Regions from separate parts of the Peribacillus sp. NPDC055009 genome, predicted to be linked through region 3. Evidence: riboswitches for the same ligand, from Rfam matches in the RefSeq annotation. Region 3 holds a riboswitch; each other region holds the start of a gene.

Evidence for each region. Region 3 has a riboswitch for glycine ahead of ACWF5P_RS02410 (amidohydrolase). Riboswitches for the same ligand answer to the same signal wherever they lie in the genome.
Region 1: another riboswitch for glycine. It lies ahead of ACWF5P_RS12405 (amino acid permease); the one in region 3 lies ahead of ACWF5P_RS02410 (amidohydrolase).
Region 2: another riboswitch for glycine. It lies ahead of gcvT (glycine cleavage system aminomethyltransferase GcvT); the one in region 3 lies ahead of ACWF5P_RS02410 (amidohydrolase).

Annotation. Positions count from the first base shown of each region.
Region 1 covers NZ_JBSGVZ010000006.1:249,749-255,183, forward strand. The annotation lists gene ACWF5P_RS12395 (sodium:solute symporter family transporter) at 1-162, opposite strand, end outside; gene ACWF5P_RS12400 (DUF3311 domain-containing protein) at 159-359, opposite strand; gene ACWF5P_RS12405 (amino acid permease) at 636-1,979, opposite strand; glycine riboswitch at 2,186-2,264, opposite strand; gene ACWF5P_RS12410 (amino acid permease) at 2,767-4,155, shown strand; gene ACWF5P_RS12415 (FAD-binding protein) at 4,457-5,435, shown strand, end outside.
Region 2 covers NZ_JBSGVZ010000004.1:167,386-172,820, forward strand. The annotation lists gene comGG (competence type IV pilus minor pilin ComGG) at 1-111, shown strand, start outside; gene ACWF5P_RS09095 (YqzE family protein) at 219-404, shown strand; gene ACWF5P_RS09100 (YqhG family protein) at 451-1,248, opposite strand; gene ACWF5P_RS09105 (DEAD/DEAH box helicase) at 1,226-2,914, opposite strand; glycine riboswitch at 3,291-3,378, shown strand; glycine riboswitch at 3,382-3,465, shown strand; gene gcvT (glycine cleavage system aminomethyltransferase GcvT) at 3,604-4,710, shown strand; gene gcvPA (aminomethyl-transferring glycine dehydrogenase subunit GcvPA) at 4,728-5,435, shown strand, end outside.
Region 3 covers NZ_JBSGVZ010000001.1:471,562-476,996, reverse strand. The annotation lists gene ACWF5P_RS02415 (DNA translocase FtsK) at 1-1,255, opposite strand, end outside; gene ACWF5P_RS02410 (amidohydrolase) at 1,674-2,861, opposite strand; glycine riboswitch at 2,984-3,090, opposite strand; gene ACWF5P_RS02405 (DUF1444 domain-containing protein) at 3,328-4,134, opposite strand; gene ACWF5P_RS02400 (thioredoxin family protein) at 4,185-4,496, opposite strand; gene ACWF5P_RS02395 (hypothetical protein) at 4,606-5,112, opposite strand; gene ACWF5P_RS02390 (YtoQ family protein) at 5,236-5,435, shown strand, end outside.

The DNA.
Region 1 (5,435 bases), on a different contig from region 3:
ATAGATTTCCCCGGCCATCAGCAGAAAGACGAAAATCGCACCAAAACCACGTCCGCCCACCGTCCATTGTTCCAAGTCCATATCTTTCCCTTTTGAAGAGCGTATGCCTAAAAATATCGATAGAAGTAAAAATGCTAAAATGATTAAGAGAGCAATATTCATTCCTGGTCACCTTCCCGATTCCTGGGATCCAGCTTATACATGATGCCCAGTATGACAGAGGTAAGGACCACCCACATAGCCATCCAGAACATATTGAAAGGCATCCCTAATACATATGGTTCTATTTTATTAACAAAAGGTAGAAATCCTAGTATGCCTATAAAAGGAACTAGAGTAAGAATATATATAATCTTCATTAAACAAACCCCTCCGTTTTAAATAAAGTGAAACGTCCACCAATGGGGGTTTATTCTTCAATGCCACTGATGGATGGGTGGACCAAACCGGGATGAAAAATTCATACATGACGGAAAAGGTCCGATAATATATATATTAGCTTACACTATTTTGATATAAAATTTAATGCAGTTGCCTGATATATTTGAGCAACTGTACGCAGACAGCCGAACAATGATATGTTCATAAAACAGATAAAGCCTTGAATTCATAGTGAGTTCAAGGCTTTATTTCCTTTAGCTATATTTTTTCCTAGAATTATATAGTATTACCAAAAGTATGAACCAGATTGGGGTCAAGAGCAGTGATAGTCGTGTAGCTTCAGCGAATAGCATAACAATAAGGATGAACAGGAATAATCCTAATATGGCGTAATTGACAAAGGGTGTAAAAGGAGCCTTGAAAGTCGATTTCGCTCTTAGGTCAGGCCTTGTTTTCGAATATTTGATATGGGAAATCAAGATAATGCTCCATACCCATATGAAACAGATGGCACTGATGGTCGTCACGACGGTAAATGCCTGTTCAGGTATCAGTTTGCTTAATAATGCCCCTATTGATACAACGATTGTGGATGTTAATAAGGCATTGCTCGGAACAGCCTGTTTATTTAATTTTTCCAGTTTAGCAGGGGCTTCGCCATTCCTGCTTAACGTATAAAGTATTCGGCTCGTTGAAAATAAACCGCTGTTGCATGCAGAAGCAGCGGATGTCAAAACGACGAAGTTGATGATCCCTGCAGCGACAGGAATGCCGATTAACGCAAAGACCTCTACAAATGGGCTGCTCGTGGCATCCAGTTGTGTCCATGGGTTGACGCAGAGAATGACGAATAGTGCACCAACATAGAAAAGTAAAATCCGGACAGGGATTTTATTGATGGCAGATGGAATGTTCTTTCTCGGGTTTGCCGTTTCTGCTGCGGAAACCCCGACCAATTCGACACCGACAAATGAGAAGACGACCAGCTGTAAAGATAATAGGAATCCAGAAATGCCATTAGGGAACATGCCCCCATGATTCCATAGGTTCGTTAGGGAAACCGTTCCGCTATTGGTATTGAAGCCGATGATCAAAAGGATGATCCCCACGACGATCAAGGCGATGATCGTGATTACTTTAATGATGGCAAACCAGAATTCCAATTCGCCAAATAACTTAACGGTCAAAAGGTTCAATCCTAACAGAATGACTAGGCATATTAGAGCCGGAATCCATTGAGGGATATCGAACCAATATTGCATATAGACGCCGACAGCTATGATATCGGCCATTGCGGTCATGATCCAACAGAACCAATATGTCCACCCTGTCACGAAGCCGGCCCATGGACCGACATATTCGGTTGCAAATTCAGTGAATGATGTATACCCTGCATTGGATAAGAGCAATTCCCCTAGTGCCCTCATCACAAAAAACAAGGCAATCCCTATTATCAGATAGGAAAATAAAATGGAAGGTCCTGCTAATTGTATGGCTTTTCCGGAACCTAAAAATAATCCGGTGCCAATGGTTCCTCCTATTGCGATCAGTTGTACATGTCTATTTTTTAAATCTCTTTTTAATTCTTGTTTTGCCAATTCTTACGCCCCCGTCTTTTTATAGTCTTGGTAGTGAATGAATTTACCTGAATGGTCTTGGAGAGAGGGACTGATTTTTTCGTCCAGCTTGCCTTTCCCATTGGTTTTAAAGCTGTTGTTTTTAGTCCAACCACAAAATGGACAATAAAAAAAGAGATTGGATAATACCAATCTCTTAAAGGGTTCAGAATAACAATTTTATCATTCGTTACTCTTCTGTCCTTTTGCCTGAGATTGTGAATCCTTCGGCGCTGCATCTTGTACAGTCTCTCCAGAAGCTGCTCCTGCTATAGTGTCATCCATAGCATTCATCGCTTGCTTGTATGCGGTTGTGAATAAATGTTGTCAGTGATAATCTACCACTGCTGAATCATTCATTATGCTTATAAAATAATATTGGAATTCTATCATCTATTTTTCGGAAGGTCAACAATTTTTTTTTGAAGTGAAAACGGCAATAGCTGTAGTTTTATAGTGGTCTTAATTTTTATTAAGGTACTTGAAAAATTTGTTTTTTGGATGATCACTATTATGAAATATTGAACATCATTTTTTTGAAATGATATTTTTAGATAAGGGAAATTGCCAAGATATATTTGGTAACTGTTTATTTCAAAAATACAATTGTATTTTTACAGAATATTTACTATTATAAGATAAGAAAACATAATTGAAGTGTTATTGATACTTTTTTCGATAAAGCATTTCTAACCGCAATAATTAATAGAGAGTCGTTCGTGTTAAGGATGGAAAAGCATTACCGATATTGCATCTGGGGGAGTTAAACATGTCGAACAAGGAATTAAAGAGAGGGCTGGAAGCACGTCACATTCAAATGATAGCTTTGGGCGGAACCATCGGTGTCGGGTTATTCATGGGATCGGCGAGCACGATCAAATGGACCGGGCCCTCTGTAATGCTTGCTTATGCCATCGCAGGTATTTTTATATTTTTCATCATGCGTTCCATGGGTGAGATGCTCTATTTAGAACCGACTACAGGTTCTTTTGCAACCTTTGCGAGCAGCTATATACATCCTTTGGCAGGTTATATGACTGCTTGGAGCAATTGGTTTCAATGGGTAATCGTCGGAATGTCCGAAATCATCGCGGTTGGGTTGTATATGCAATATTGGTTCCCGGATTTACCGGCTTGGATACCAGGTGTGGTCGCCATGATCATCTTGGGGGCGGCCAACCTCATTTCAGTTAAATCCTTCGGGGAATTTGAATTCTGGTTTGCGCTTATAAAAATCATAACGATCATATTGATGATCGTTGCCGGCCTAGGCCTTATCTTCTTTGGAATAGGGAATGGCGGGGATGCGATTGGATTATCGAATCTATGGGAAAATGGCGGCTTCTTTACGGGAGGCTGGACAGGATTCTTCTTTGCGCTTTCCCTTGTCGTGGCATCCTATCAAGGCGTTGAGCTTATCGGCATCACAGCCGGAGAAGCGAAAGATCCAAGGAAGACCGTAACAAAAGCTATCCAATCAATCATATGGCGTATATTAATTTTCTATATTGGTGCCATATTTGTCATCGTGACAGTCTTCCCTTGGGATCAACTGGATGACTTAGGAAGCCCATTCGTTTCAACCTTTGCTAAAATAGGTATCACAGCAGCAGCAGGAATCATCAATTTTGTCGTAATCACAGCGGCAATGTCTGGATGCAACAGTGGGATTTTCAGTGCAGGGCGTATGCTTTACACACTTGCATTGAATGGCCAAGCTCCAAAAGTCTTTGCTAAAGTATCTAAAAATGGAGTGCCGGCATATTGTACGATCGCTGTACTATTAGGATTGGGCATCGGGGTTATCCTGAATTACCTTGCACCGCCGCAATTATTCCTTTATGTGTACAGTGCGAGTGTATTACCCGGGATGATTCCATGGTTTGTCTTACTTATCAGTGAGCTTAAATTCAGAAAGGTAAATGCCGCTGAAATGGAGAAACATCCGTTCAAGATGCCGTTGGCCCCTTACAGTAACTATGCGACAATTGCCTTCTTACTGATGGTGCTGGTCGGTATGTGGATCAATCCTAGTACCCGGATTTCCTTGGTTGTCGGGATCGTTTTCCTAGCCTTGGTCGTAGCAAGTTATTACATGCTGAAAATGGATAAACGAACACCATTGGATGTTAAATCCGATGATGAAATTTCGGGATAAGAAACTCTATCAGAAAGCCCTTCTCTTAATTCGAGAAGGGCTTTTTTGTCTTTGGTGATTGTTGGAATTCAGGAGTGAAGTGGTGGAATTCACGAGTAAAATGGCGAAACTTACGAGTGAAGCTGAGAAACTCGAGTAAAACAGCGGAATTTAACGAGTAAATCAGCGAATCTCACGAGTAAAGCTAATTAGTAGTCCCCGTAACAAGGGATGCCAGCAGGGGGACGCTTATGGAATGTGTCTTCCTGACAACTTTTTCATAGGATGTAACATCATCTTTACCCGAGGAAGGGGTTATATTTTGGAAAGAACAAAACTTACCGGGCGGGTCGTTACACCTAATGATGCTGAGTATGAGCAGGCCAGGATAAATAATAACTTAAGTTTTTCTAAATTTCCAAAGGTCATTGTGTTTTGCCAGAATTCCAATGATGTATTGAATTCATTGAAGTGGGCCCGGGAAAATCATACACCTTTCCGGGTTAGGAGCGGCAGGCATAGTTATGAAAATTTTTCATTAGTGAATGGCGGTCTAATCATTGATATAAGTGAAATGTACAATATCAAGGTCAACCGTGAAAAAATGATTGCAAAAATCGAAGCCGGAGCTGATTTAGGTCAAGTATATAATACGCTATGGAAGTATGGCACGACGATTCCGGCTGGAACCGAAAGCGGTGTTGGTCTTGTAGGCCTTACGCTCGGCGGTGGAATAGGCATGTTATCGAGACGCTTTGGACTTACTTGTGACAATTTGCTTGAAATAGAAATGGTAAGGGCGTGCGGAAAGAGGGGCGCCAAACTTATTAAAGCAAATAGGAAAATTAATAGTGATTTATTTTGGGCATGCTGCGGGGGTGGAGGGGGAAACTTTGGCATAGTCACTTCTCTTACCTTTCGGGTACACCCCGTATCAAGGGTATCGATTTTCTCCGTCACATGGGGATGGGAAGATTTTGAAGCGGTGTTTGAAGCCTGGCAGGATTGGGCCCCCCAAGTTGAAGAGTGTTTAACTTCAGAAATCGAATTCAAGTCAAAGGAAGTAAACCAAATTATCGCTCAAGGTGAATTTGTTGGGCCATCATATAGGTTGCAGCAGCTTCTAAAGCCTTTGACGAGAGCGGGTTTTCCAACAAATATCATGATAAAGGAAGTCCCGTATATTGATGCTGTGCAATTCTTTAATGATCCAAGTGGAAATCGACCGGCCCATCGCAAGCGGTCGGGGTCCTTCATTGAAAAACCTTTTCAACGGCAAGCAATCTTGACGATGAAGCATT
Region 2 (5,435 bases), on a different contig from region 3:
TATATCGAGTTCACATCCACGACTAAAAATGACCGCGAGGGAAGGGTCATCATTCAATACGATAAAGAAGCTGGGAAAGTGAAAGAATGGTTGGAAAAGCAGGCTGTTTAATACGCAAAATCAACATTCTTTTAAGTCAGGTACACGTGTTCAGGGAACAAGCAAAGGAATAAAAGCTGCGTAAACGGGGCATACTTTGCATAGGGTGATTATTTTATATGTCTACAAACGCTTATATTAAATATCTGACTCAGCAGCTTGTCGAGTATTTTAATCTGACGAAAAAAGAACGAAAAGAAAAGCGCCGTCACAGAAAAGAGGATAAAAATCATGGTATGTCCCATTGGTTTGGCATTGTCCCTTTTGCTTTGTCGATGTTCGTAAGGAAAAATATCAAAAAATAAAACAGATGTCCTGAATTTAGGGCATCTGTTTTTTTATTGTTCTTACTTATCCCAATGCCCTATCAGAAAGGTAAAATAACCCTCCGTTGATGATGGATATTCGGATGTTGGGTTCATATTGAGCTTTTAAGGCATCTTTTTCGGTAAAATAGCTCTCACTTTTTTCTTCCATATCCTTGTAAAAATGCTCCAATAAATTCAAGTCATTCTGCCAGCGAAGCATTGCTTCCTCTGCCCAGGAATGGTCATCATCCTCGAAACTGGTCCTGATGTATGTATCCAGTCTTGCCAATCCGCTCTTGGGCATTATGAGCGGTGAAAGCGTAAAGGAGTAATCCGGTATTTTGGGGGTGACCTTTATCGGTAAAACCCGATGGTGAAACCTTTCCATGATCTCACCTGAGATTAAATTCAAACCGATCGACATGAAGGTATCCTTTTTACGATCGCATTGATAGGATATTTTCACATTCAGGGTCAGCCAAGGAAACAAAGGATTATTTCCCCCTTTTGATGGAGGGGTATCCTCAAAAAGTCTAGTATATCCTGCCAGCTTTTTGGTAGATTGAATAATCTGGTGAAGGCGAGGGGAGCCAAAATGAATCATTTCTCCCTTTAAATCGGATGGAGCTAGTTCTGGATCGGTAATGAAAGTCATCTGTGCTGGGTTTGGAACGCCGCCTGTTTTTTCTAGATAATGCCAATAAAAGGGTCTGTTCATTAATTCTTTATCCATATCAATCGTCAATTGGACTGTAAGGTGGGTTGGTGCATTATCCAGTATTTCACAATCATTGGCTTTAAAGTAAGTTATTAAAAAATCATGAATTTCCCGTTGCTGCATGAACCTCACCTTCCTTCATTGATTGGGCGAATTGGATTAACGATGAAAAATTATCCATCTTGATTTTCATTTCGCCCTCTGTTTTGGATTCACCGACTACATCAATCAAATATTCTTCAATGTTGTTAATATCCAGTTTGGTTAGAATATCATCCAATTCGCCGATTACTTTCTCGAATAAATTTATTTTTTCATATAGTAACTTTAGAATATGTTCTTCCACTGTATTTTTCGTGGCAAAGTTATAAATCATCACATCTTCTTCCTGACCAAGGCGGTGTATCCGTCCGATTCTCTGTTCGAGCCTCATCGGGTTCCATGGCAGGTCAAAATTAATCAAGTGATGGCAAAACTGAAGGTTTATCCCTTCCCCGCCAGCTTCTGTTGCAATCAATACCTGTATATTTTTTTGGAATAATTCTCGCATCCAGTCTTTCTTTCCGCGCTTAAAACCGCCTCGGAAAGGAACTGAAGAAATTCCATTCTGCTGTAGATACCATTGTAGATATAGCTGAGTCGCCCGGTATTCGGTAAAGATAATGACTTTATCATCAATTTTCTTGATCAGTTCCAAAGCTTTTTCAGCCTTTGAGTTCTGAACCGTTTCATTCACTTTAGAAAATAAATCATCAAGCTTTGCCAAAAAGTCAGGGGAAGGCTGATCATATTTATTTTTCATATTCTTTAATGTATAAAAGACCGCCTCTCTGCTGCTGCATGCTTCCCTTTGGAGAGTGAGAGCCGAAAAGGCGCTTCCTTTAGAACCATCCGAAATAGGTTTGAATTTGGAAACAGCATCGTACAATGCTTGTTCCGTTGGAGAAAATTCAATGGTGATGGTCTCCACATGCCGTTTTGTCCATTCAATGCCAGTATCGGCCCGCCGGTTTCGAATCATGACAGTGTTGACAAGTTCCTTTAGGTGTTCATCTTCAATTATGTTCCGGCCTTTCCCTTTATACTTTTCTGAAAAAAGTGAGGCATTTCCCAAGTGGCCTGGTTTCAATAACGAAACGAGGTGGAAAATTTCCTCGACTTTATTTTGAATCGGAGTGGCTGTCAGGAGTAAACAAAATTTCTTTTTCAGATTTTGGACGAATTCATAGTTCTTCGTCTTATTATTTTTAAGTTTATGAGCTTCATCAATAATGATGAAGTCGTATTCCTGCTTGAAAATGATATCTCGATGTGGAGCTCGTTTCGCTGTATCAATGGATGAAATGACCACATCACAGGAGTCCCAAACATAGCTTTTTCTCTGAACGACTGCCGGTATATGAAACTTGGTATTCAATTCAAAAGCCCATTGTGTGACAAGGGAAGCCGGAACAAGGATCAAAACTTTTTTTACAAGGCCCCTAATCATATACTCTTTTAGGATCAATCCAGCTTCAATTGTTTTTCCGAGCCCTACCTCATCAGCTAAAATGGCCTTTCCATTCATCTTTTCCACCACTTGCTTGGCTGCTTCCAATTGATGGGGAAGTGGGGTTAACTGCGGAAGGTGCTTGGGCGCCTGTAAACCTTCAAAATCAGGGATGATAAGATTTTCCTCCATTTGAACCGCGAGCTTATAAAGCTCCCAGTTTCCCCATGGACCGTCATTTTCCATCTTTTGCAGAAACTCGTCATTCCATTCAGAATTAAAGGATATATTGATTTTCATAGAAATAACTCCCTCTTAAATCATATTTTCCTTAATAAAAGGTCAAAACCCGAACATTTCATATGTGAAGTAAGAAAAATATTTCTCTTCAAAAGATATTGCAGAGATAAGTTTCTTAGGGTAGGATATAAGTATATTTAGAAAATTCCAATTTCCCAACGCTACAAAGAATCTTTGTACATCGATTTTGCAGTTCGCGTTTTCTTAGTATGGGCTATAGGCTTCTAATTTATCCAAGATTACTGAAGGAGACCAATCAAACGGTTTCTGAGGTTTCAGGAGAATTGGCAGAGAATGCATTCCACGATGCTCAGAGGTTTTACCGATGTTTGGTGGCTTATTCGCTTCCTTTCATTGGTAGACCATTTATATGCGGGTGAAGATAAGGGGAGAGACTACGGATGTAGCGCCGAAGGAGCAAACTTAGCAGTGAATCTCTCAGGCAAAAGAACTCTTATTGGACGCAACTCTGGAGAGCGCCGTCCGTTTTGGGACGGCCACCAAAGGGGAAAACCTATTACATAGGTAAACTTTCAGGTTTCAGGACAGAGAAAAAGCTCAAACGGGCTTTCTCTGTCCTTTTTTGTGCTTTTTTCACATCATGAATCAGGATATATCTGATGCGTAATGACAAGAAGCTTTTGATAATGAAGCCAATTAATTTAAAAAAATCTGAAGGGGGTCATTTTTTGACCGATTTAAAAAGAACACCACTATTTGAGGTTTATCGTGAATACGGAGGTAAAACGATTGATTTTGGCGGCTGGGAACTTCCTGTCCAATTTTCGGGTATAAAGGACGAACATGAAGCCGTACGTACAAAAGCTGGGTTATTCGATGTTTCCCATATGGGTGAAGTCGATGTTAAGGGTCCTGGGAGCCTTTCCTTTTTACAAAAGATGCTGACTAATGATATATCAAAGCTGAAACAGGGCGGTGCCCAATATTCCGCCATGTGTTATGAAAACGGAGGCACGGTTGATGATCTAATCGTGTATAAAAGGTCTGAGGATGACTATCTGCTCGTGGTCAATGCAGCGAACACAGAAAAAGATTTCAATTGGCTGCAAGCTCATTTATCGGAAGATGTCCAAATCAAGAATGTATCTAGTGACTATACACAGCTGGCACTTCAAGGGCCAGCTGCAGAGAAGATTTTACAAAAACTATCGGGAAATACTGCTTTAAGTGAAATTGGATTTTTCAAGTTCAAGGAAAATGTCATGATTAACGGTATCTCCACGATGGTATCCCGTACTGGATACACTGGTGAGGATGGCTTTGAGATATATAGTGACAGTGAAAATGGTCCAGCCCTTTGGAAGGCGATTATGGATGCCGGAAACGAAGAGGGAGTTCAGCCGATTGGATTAGGTGCTCGTGATACCCTGCGTTTTGAAGCGAAACTGCCGTTGTATGGGCAGGAGCTTTCAGCAGACATCACCCCGATAGAAGCCGGGATTGGTTTTGCAGTAAAAGTCGATAAGGAAGTTGATTTTTTCGGGAAAGCCGTTCTTGCTGAGCAAAAGGAGAAAGGAGCTCCTCGCAAGCTTGTGGGAATTGAAATGATAGACCGTGGCATTCCACGTCATGGGTATAAGGTCTACAGCGGTGATAAAGTCATTGGCGAGGTCACGACCGGTACCCAATCACCAACGTTGAAGAAAAACGTGGGTTTGGTACTTATCGATAAGGAATTTTCAGTGCTGGATGCGGAAGTCGAAGTGGAGATCCGTTCCAAACGTTTGAAAGCCGTTATAATACAAACACCTTTTTATAAAAAACCACGTAAATAGAGGGGAATGGTCATTAGATGAAACATCGTTATTTACCCATGACAGAGCAAGATAAACAAGAAATGCTGAAAGCGATAGGGGTATCCACTGCTGAAGAACTTTTCAATGATATCCCTGAGAGCGTTCGTTTTCAAGGAGAATATGATATCAAGCCTGCTAAATCGGAACCAGCATTAATGAAAGAATTATCAAGGCTTGCTGCCAAGAATGCGGATCTTAAAAACTATGCTTCCTTCCTTGGTGCGGGTGTCTATGACCATTATGCACCGGTCATCGTCGATCATGTTCTATCCCGTTCTGAATTTTACACGGCTTATACACCCTATCAGCCTGAAATTTCACAGGGAGAGCTTCAAGCAATCTTTGAATATCAAACGATGATATGTGAATTGACGGGCATGGATGTGGCTAACTCCTCCATGTATGACGGCGGGACAGCGCTGGCTGAAGCAGCCATGCTTGCTTCAGGACAGACACGCCGCAAGAAGATTCTCATTTCAGGAACCGTTCATCCTGAATCAAGAGAAGTCGTGAAAACTTATGCGAAAGGGCAACGCGTGGAAGTGATCGAAATTCCTTATAAAGACGGTGTGACGGACTTAGCTGCTTTAAAGGAATTGGCGAATGAGGACATTGCAGGAGTGATCGTGCAATATCCGAACTTTTTTGGTCGGATCGAGTCATTGAAGGAAATGGAAGAAATCATTCATGGCGTCAAATCCATG
Region 3 (5,435 bases):
TTTCAGGCACAGCAGCGACGGTTTCGGAACCAACCTTAGCGTCCGAAAAGGTAAGTGGTATGGCCGGAGTCTGCTCTTTCGGAATAACTCTGCCTTCCTCCTGTTTCCGTTCAGGAATGGCGGTTGGTTTCGCTTGTCCTGCCTCTGTTTGGGCAGCATCATCCATTGGCCGCTTATCAGGTGATACTACTGCCCTTTCCGAATTAAGGCTTTTTTTTTCCGGCATCATTTTATTCATGAAGTCATTTTTTTTCCGATCTTGCTTAAGCATCATCACATTAAATGGGATGTGTTTTTTCGGACGTTTGTGCTGCACTTCAGGTATTGCCTCAGATGGGTCTTCAGGCATTGTCCCTTGACTAACGGATGGTTGATTTGATTGCACAGCAATCTCCCCAGGAACCGATATCGCTTCAGGCGGTGTGTCGTCCGTCTGTTCCATGATGGATACAGCGACTTCGCGTCCAAATTCTACTTCGTCCTGTTCAATAGCCTCTTTTTCCACCGCAGGCTCAATTATGTTGGGCTCGATTACTGCTTGTTCTGGCAGTGTCTCAATGGAATTCCTGCGAAAGAAAGCGGGTATCTCTGAATCTTCCAGTTTTTCTTCCGCTTGTTCCGGTATAAGAACGGATGGTTCTGTCGTCAATTCCTCATGTGACACTTCTTTTGGGATTTCAGGAATCGATGCTGGAATCCCGATATCGGGTTCTTCCTTTTTTAGGACGGGCATTTTGCTTTCTAATTCATATTCGACAATTTCTTCAGAAACGACTGTTTTTTTTTCCGGACGACGGAACCCATAAATGGGTGAAGGGATTTCCGTCGGACGGAATGGAGTATTTGAAGGGACTATTTTTGAGACTTCCTCCCGTTCGAAGTTTCTCCGTTTTGGTTCAGGATCCCTCACAGGCCTTCTTGTTTCTTTGGCCGCGCTCCCCTTTTTTGGTTCATGATCTTCCCTGTTTCTTTCCCTAGGCTTTCTTTTGCTCTGTTCACGATCTGGAATGAGCGGAAACTTGAACTGCCCTTTTGGATATTGAAACAGGATTTTCGTATCAGGGTCTGGCGTCTGCGACATTTTTTCCACTTTTTGATTGTAAACCTTTATTTCTTCTTCCTTTGACTTTGCAAGCTTTGAAAAATCCATTTTCCTTAATGTCTCTTCATCAAGCGGTTCATCTATAATAATCTCTTCAATTTCAATAATTTCCTCTGCTTGGAACCATTTTTTCATCTTATTTAGCCATTTCAAAACTATCACTCTTTCTACATCTGTAGTTATGTAACTAATTCTACCAGTTATTTTAAAAATATCGAGAAAATTTAAGCTAAATTGGGATTAGTATCTATTTTTTTATCGCACTCTTACTAACTTAACGTATTTCGCAGAACTCCTACCCTATTAAACCCCTTCTGGTATGAGTTTAAACCTGCACTTCGTGAAATAACATTAGCCCTTAGTCTACTATTTAAATAAAACACCGCTGTTAAATCGCGTTTACAAAGAGATTAAGTTTTCATGCCGCGCAAGAAGCAGACTGGTCAATTCATTGAAGCATCCTTCACGAAACCTCCGGTGGCATCCTGAAACCCATAAAACACCGTTCGTTAATACCGAACGGTGTTTTGTGGGTTTCTGCACTTTTTTGCAAACAAATATACCAATGGAACTATTCCCATTCATAAAAATCGCATACAACTTGGGCCACTGATTTGGATGCGATCAAAAGGGCATCTTCATCAATGTCGAATTTGGGATGGTGATTGAAATATGCCTTCTCCACCCCTTTTGGTTTGCAGCCAATGTAAAAGAAGCAGCCAGGAATCTTTTCTGCATAATACGAAAAATCCTCTGAACCAGAGAAAACCGGAAATTCCATAACCTTTTTAATATCTTTGTCTTTCATGCTTTCCAGACTATTTTTCACGAATCCAGTCAATTCAGGGTCATTATATAACGGAGGATAATCAGGCACATATGTTAGTTCGCACTGAACATCAAATTCCGTTTCTATCCCTTTAACGATGCGGTGGATTTCCCTATCGATCAGCTGTTGGGTCTCTGCTGTCATATAACGAACATCCCCTTCAATTTCTATACGATCTTTAATGACATTAAAGCTTCCTTTTCCATCGAAGGAGCCGATTGTGACCACGCCCATATCAAAAGGGTTCAAGCGGCGGCTGATCACGGTTTGTACGGCTGTCACGAAATGGGCGCCTGCCACAATGGCATCATTGGCCATATGCGGGGACGAACCATGGCCGCCTACACCCTTAATCGCCAGCTTGAAATAGGTCCGTCCAGCCATCGAATAGCCGCCGTGATACCCGGCAACCCCTGCAGGATGGGACGGAAATAAGTGGATTCCAAAAACGGCATCAAGTTCATCCAAAAACCCTGATTCCATAATGCTCTTTGCTCCACCTGGGGGTGTTTCTTCTGCATGTTGATGGATTATTTTAATCGTACCGGATAGGGAATCTTTAAGCTCATTGATGCAGTCTGCCAGAACCAATAAATAAGCGGTATGCCCATCATGTCCGCAGGCATGCATGACACCTTCATTTTTTGAACGGAACGGGACATCCGCTTCTTCTTTAATCGGCAACGCATCGAAATCCGCACGGAGACCTATCGTTTTCCCAGGTTTTCCGCCTTCGATCGTTACGATGATCCCTAATCCATTTCCTACATTCGTTTGAATCGACATATCCTTACCCTTATAAAAATCAATGATATATTGTGCCGTTTTCTCTTCTTTGAAGGATAGTTCCGGGTTCTCGTGTAAATGACGGCGGATTTGAACCATTTCCCCTTTACGGGCTTCCAGCATGTTCATTAATTTGCTTTTCACGTTCACGTTTATTCTCCCCCTTATTTCAAGTTGAGCATATTAGTAGTTCCATGTTCGCTGCATGCCTTCCGATGCAAAGTGCCAATTAAAAAAGGGCAGAGAAGGATTGCGTAAACTTACCGCTCCCCTTCTCTGTCCTTTTCACCTGAGAGTTTAGCTCCATTTTTGGTCATGGAGATTTCCCCTTTGGTGGCATACTGCTTCCTGCGCACTCTCCAGAGCTGCGTCCAGCTGCGGTTCCATTTACCTGAGAGATTTGCTCCAAGGGATCTTTTTGGGACTTGCTCCTTCAGTGGCTCAATGCTGCACTCTCCCACAACGTTCATCCGCTTGTTCTTTTTATATTCTCAAAATATTCCAATTATATTATCGCCGATTAAAAAATAAATATCAACTCTGAGTTATAAACTCTATTAAACTTTAAAAGGACCGCTGCCAGATGCTGACACGGTCCTTTTGTGATTCATTATTGTTCAGGCTTTTTGTTTTTACCCATAATGAAGATGGGCTCCAACTCATTTTCTTCGTAAAGGAATGATAGAGCCGTTATCGGAACATGACCGCTGGCAAAGAAGCTCATCGCCATTTGCGCAAGAATATCATAGCCCGTATCATTCTTCACATCGGCAATGATGATGACATCCTGATGGGGAATGGCCACAGCCATGGTTCCCTCGATCTTGTCCTTCATTTCCCGAAGCCATGATTCATTTAAAATCCTGCTGGCATCATATCCATCATTCGTGTTCAAAAAATAAAATGCATTACCTGCAACGATATCCGACTTCATTTCAGTGGTGAGGGAACGGGCATTGAATAGGGCAATTTCACGGATCCTGTCACCCTGCCAATTTTCCCGTTGAATCATCTTTTCATCTATAAGACGGTAGGTTTTCCCTAAATCAAGGGCATAAAAAACCCGGGTTTCAGCCGTATGCTCATCGAATAAAAACGGATTTCCTTCTTCGGATTCCATTGGAAAGGAGGTCGAGCGGATGACTGGGAAAATGAATTTCTCCTTGCCTTCCATACTGTGTTCTTCCCCCATCACATTCAGGGCCTCTTCCACGTAATAGGTAATTTCATCGATGGCCTTTTCCTGTACGTTTTCATAGTTAGCAAGCACAGGAGGCAACTCGATGGTAATCCCCTTCCCGGTCTTCACATTTTCCACCCGTAACGTATCTTGCTGGCTATCGAATTTGAATGAGCGATTCTCATCTTTTAAACGCTCCTTCAAGATATTTTTCAGCTTCGTGCTGTCCATTTTCATGACGGACCCTCCTCTTCATTGAAAAATCCCCAGCGAGAAGGGGAAATTGATTATAGTGATTGAATGAATTCCTCAATTTGTTCTTGCGTTTTGCGATCCTTGCTCACAAATCTGCCTAGCTCCTTGCCATTATCATACGCAATGAAACTTGGTATACCGAATACATCATTAGCCGCACACACATCGATGAATTCATCACGGTCCACATAAATGAATGTAAAGTCAGGAAATTTCGTTTCAATCTCCGGCATTATCGGTTCGATTACACGGCAATCTCCACACCATGTTGCTGAAAAAAGAAAGATATGTTTGCCTTCATTTTTAAATGCATCATATTGCTCTACTGTTTGTAATTTTTCCATTTGTATATTCCTCCTGCTCTAAATGACACCTTATTTTTTATAATCCCATCATACCAGAGTCTCCAGGAATCAACCATTAATACGGATCGGTTGAAAGTCACTGGTCCTCTTATTTCTGGGGCACGGATGAAACGATTTCCATCATTTGTTTTGCATCGGTTTTTAATTGGTCTTTATCCGTTTCGGTTGTCAGCTTCACTCCGCCGATCCCCACTGCAAGCTCATACTTTTCTTTCGGTATCTCTTTAATCGAAATAAAGCCGAATTTATCATCGGTTTGAAAAGAATGCAGTACTTCAAATTGATCCTCTTGTTCCTTTATGGCCAAATATAACACGGAGCTGTCTTCTTTTTCATTCGGATTGACAAATAATATATAAATCTTATCACCTTTTTGTAAAATCAAATTATTATCATGTTCTTCCACTACTTTAAAATCGTTTGGCAGATAGACCTGAATTAGGCCTGCCTCTTGATTAGGCTGTTTTTCATCGTCACGAAAAGCCACTTCAGCAGCCTTCATTGCCTTTTCGGTTTGTCTTTCGATACCTGAGCAGCCCACGATCAAGCTGCTTATCAACAGGAAAACAAGAAAATTCTTATTCGATAAAGCCATCGTCATTCCTCCAGCCGTCTCTTTTACTACCATATGGATAATATTATCCTTATTTACGGAATTCATCCATTTTCTAAAAAACATGGTACAATGAAAGCAATTTTATTATCGAGGAGGAAAACAATGAAGTTAATCGTGTATCTTGCTGGGGAGATCCATTCAAATTGGAGAAGCGAGTTGAGAGATAAGGCCGCTGCACTGAAGCTTCCTTTAGAATTCGTCGGCCCGATGGAAAATCATGAACGCTCCGATAATATCGGTGAAGATATCCTCGGGGAACAGCCGAATCCTATCCTGAAGGATGCGGCCGCTTCCCAAATCAA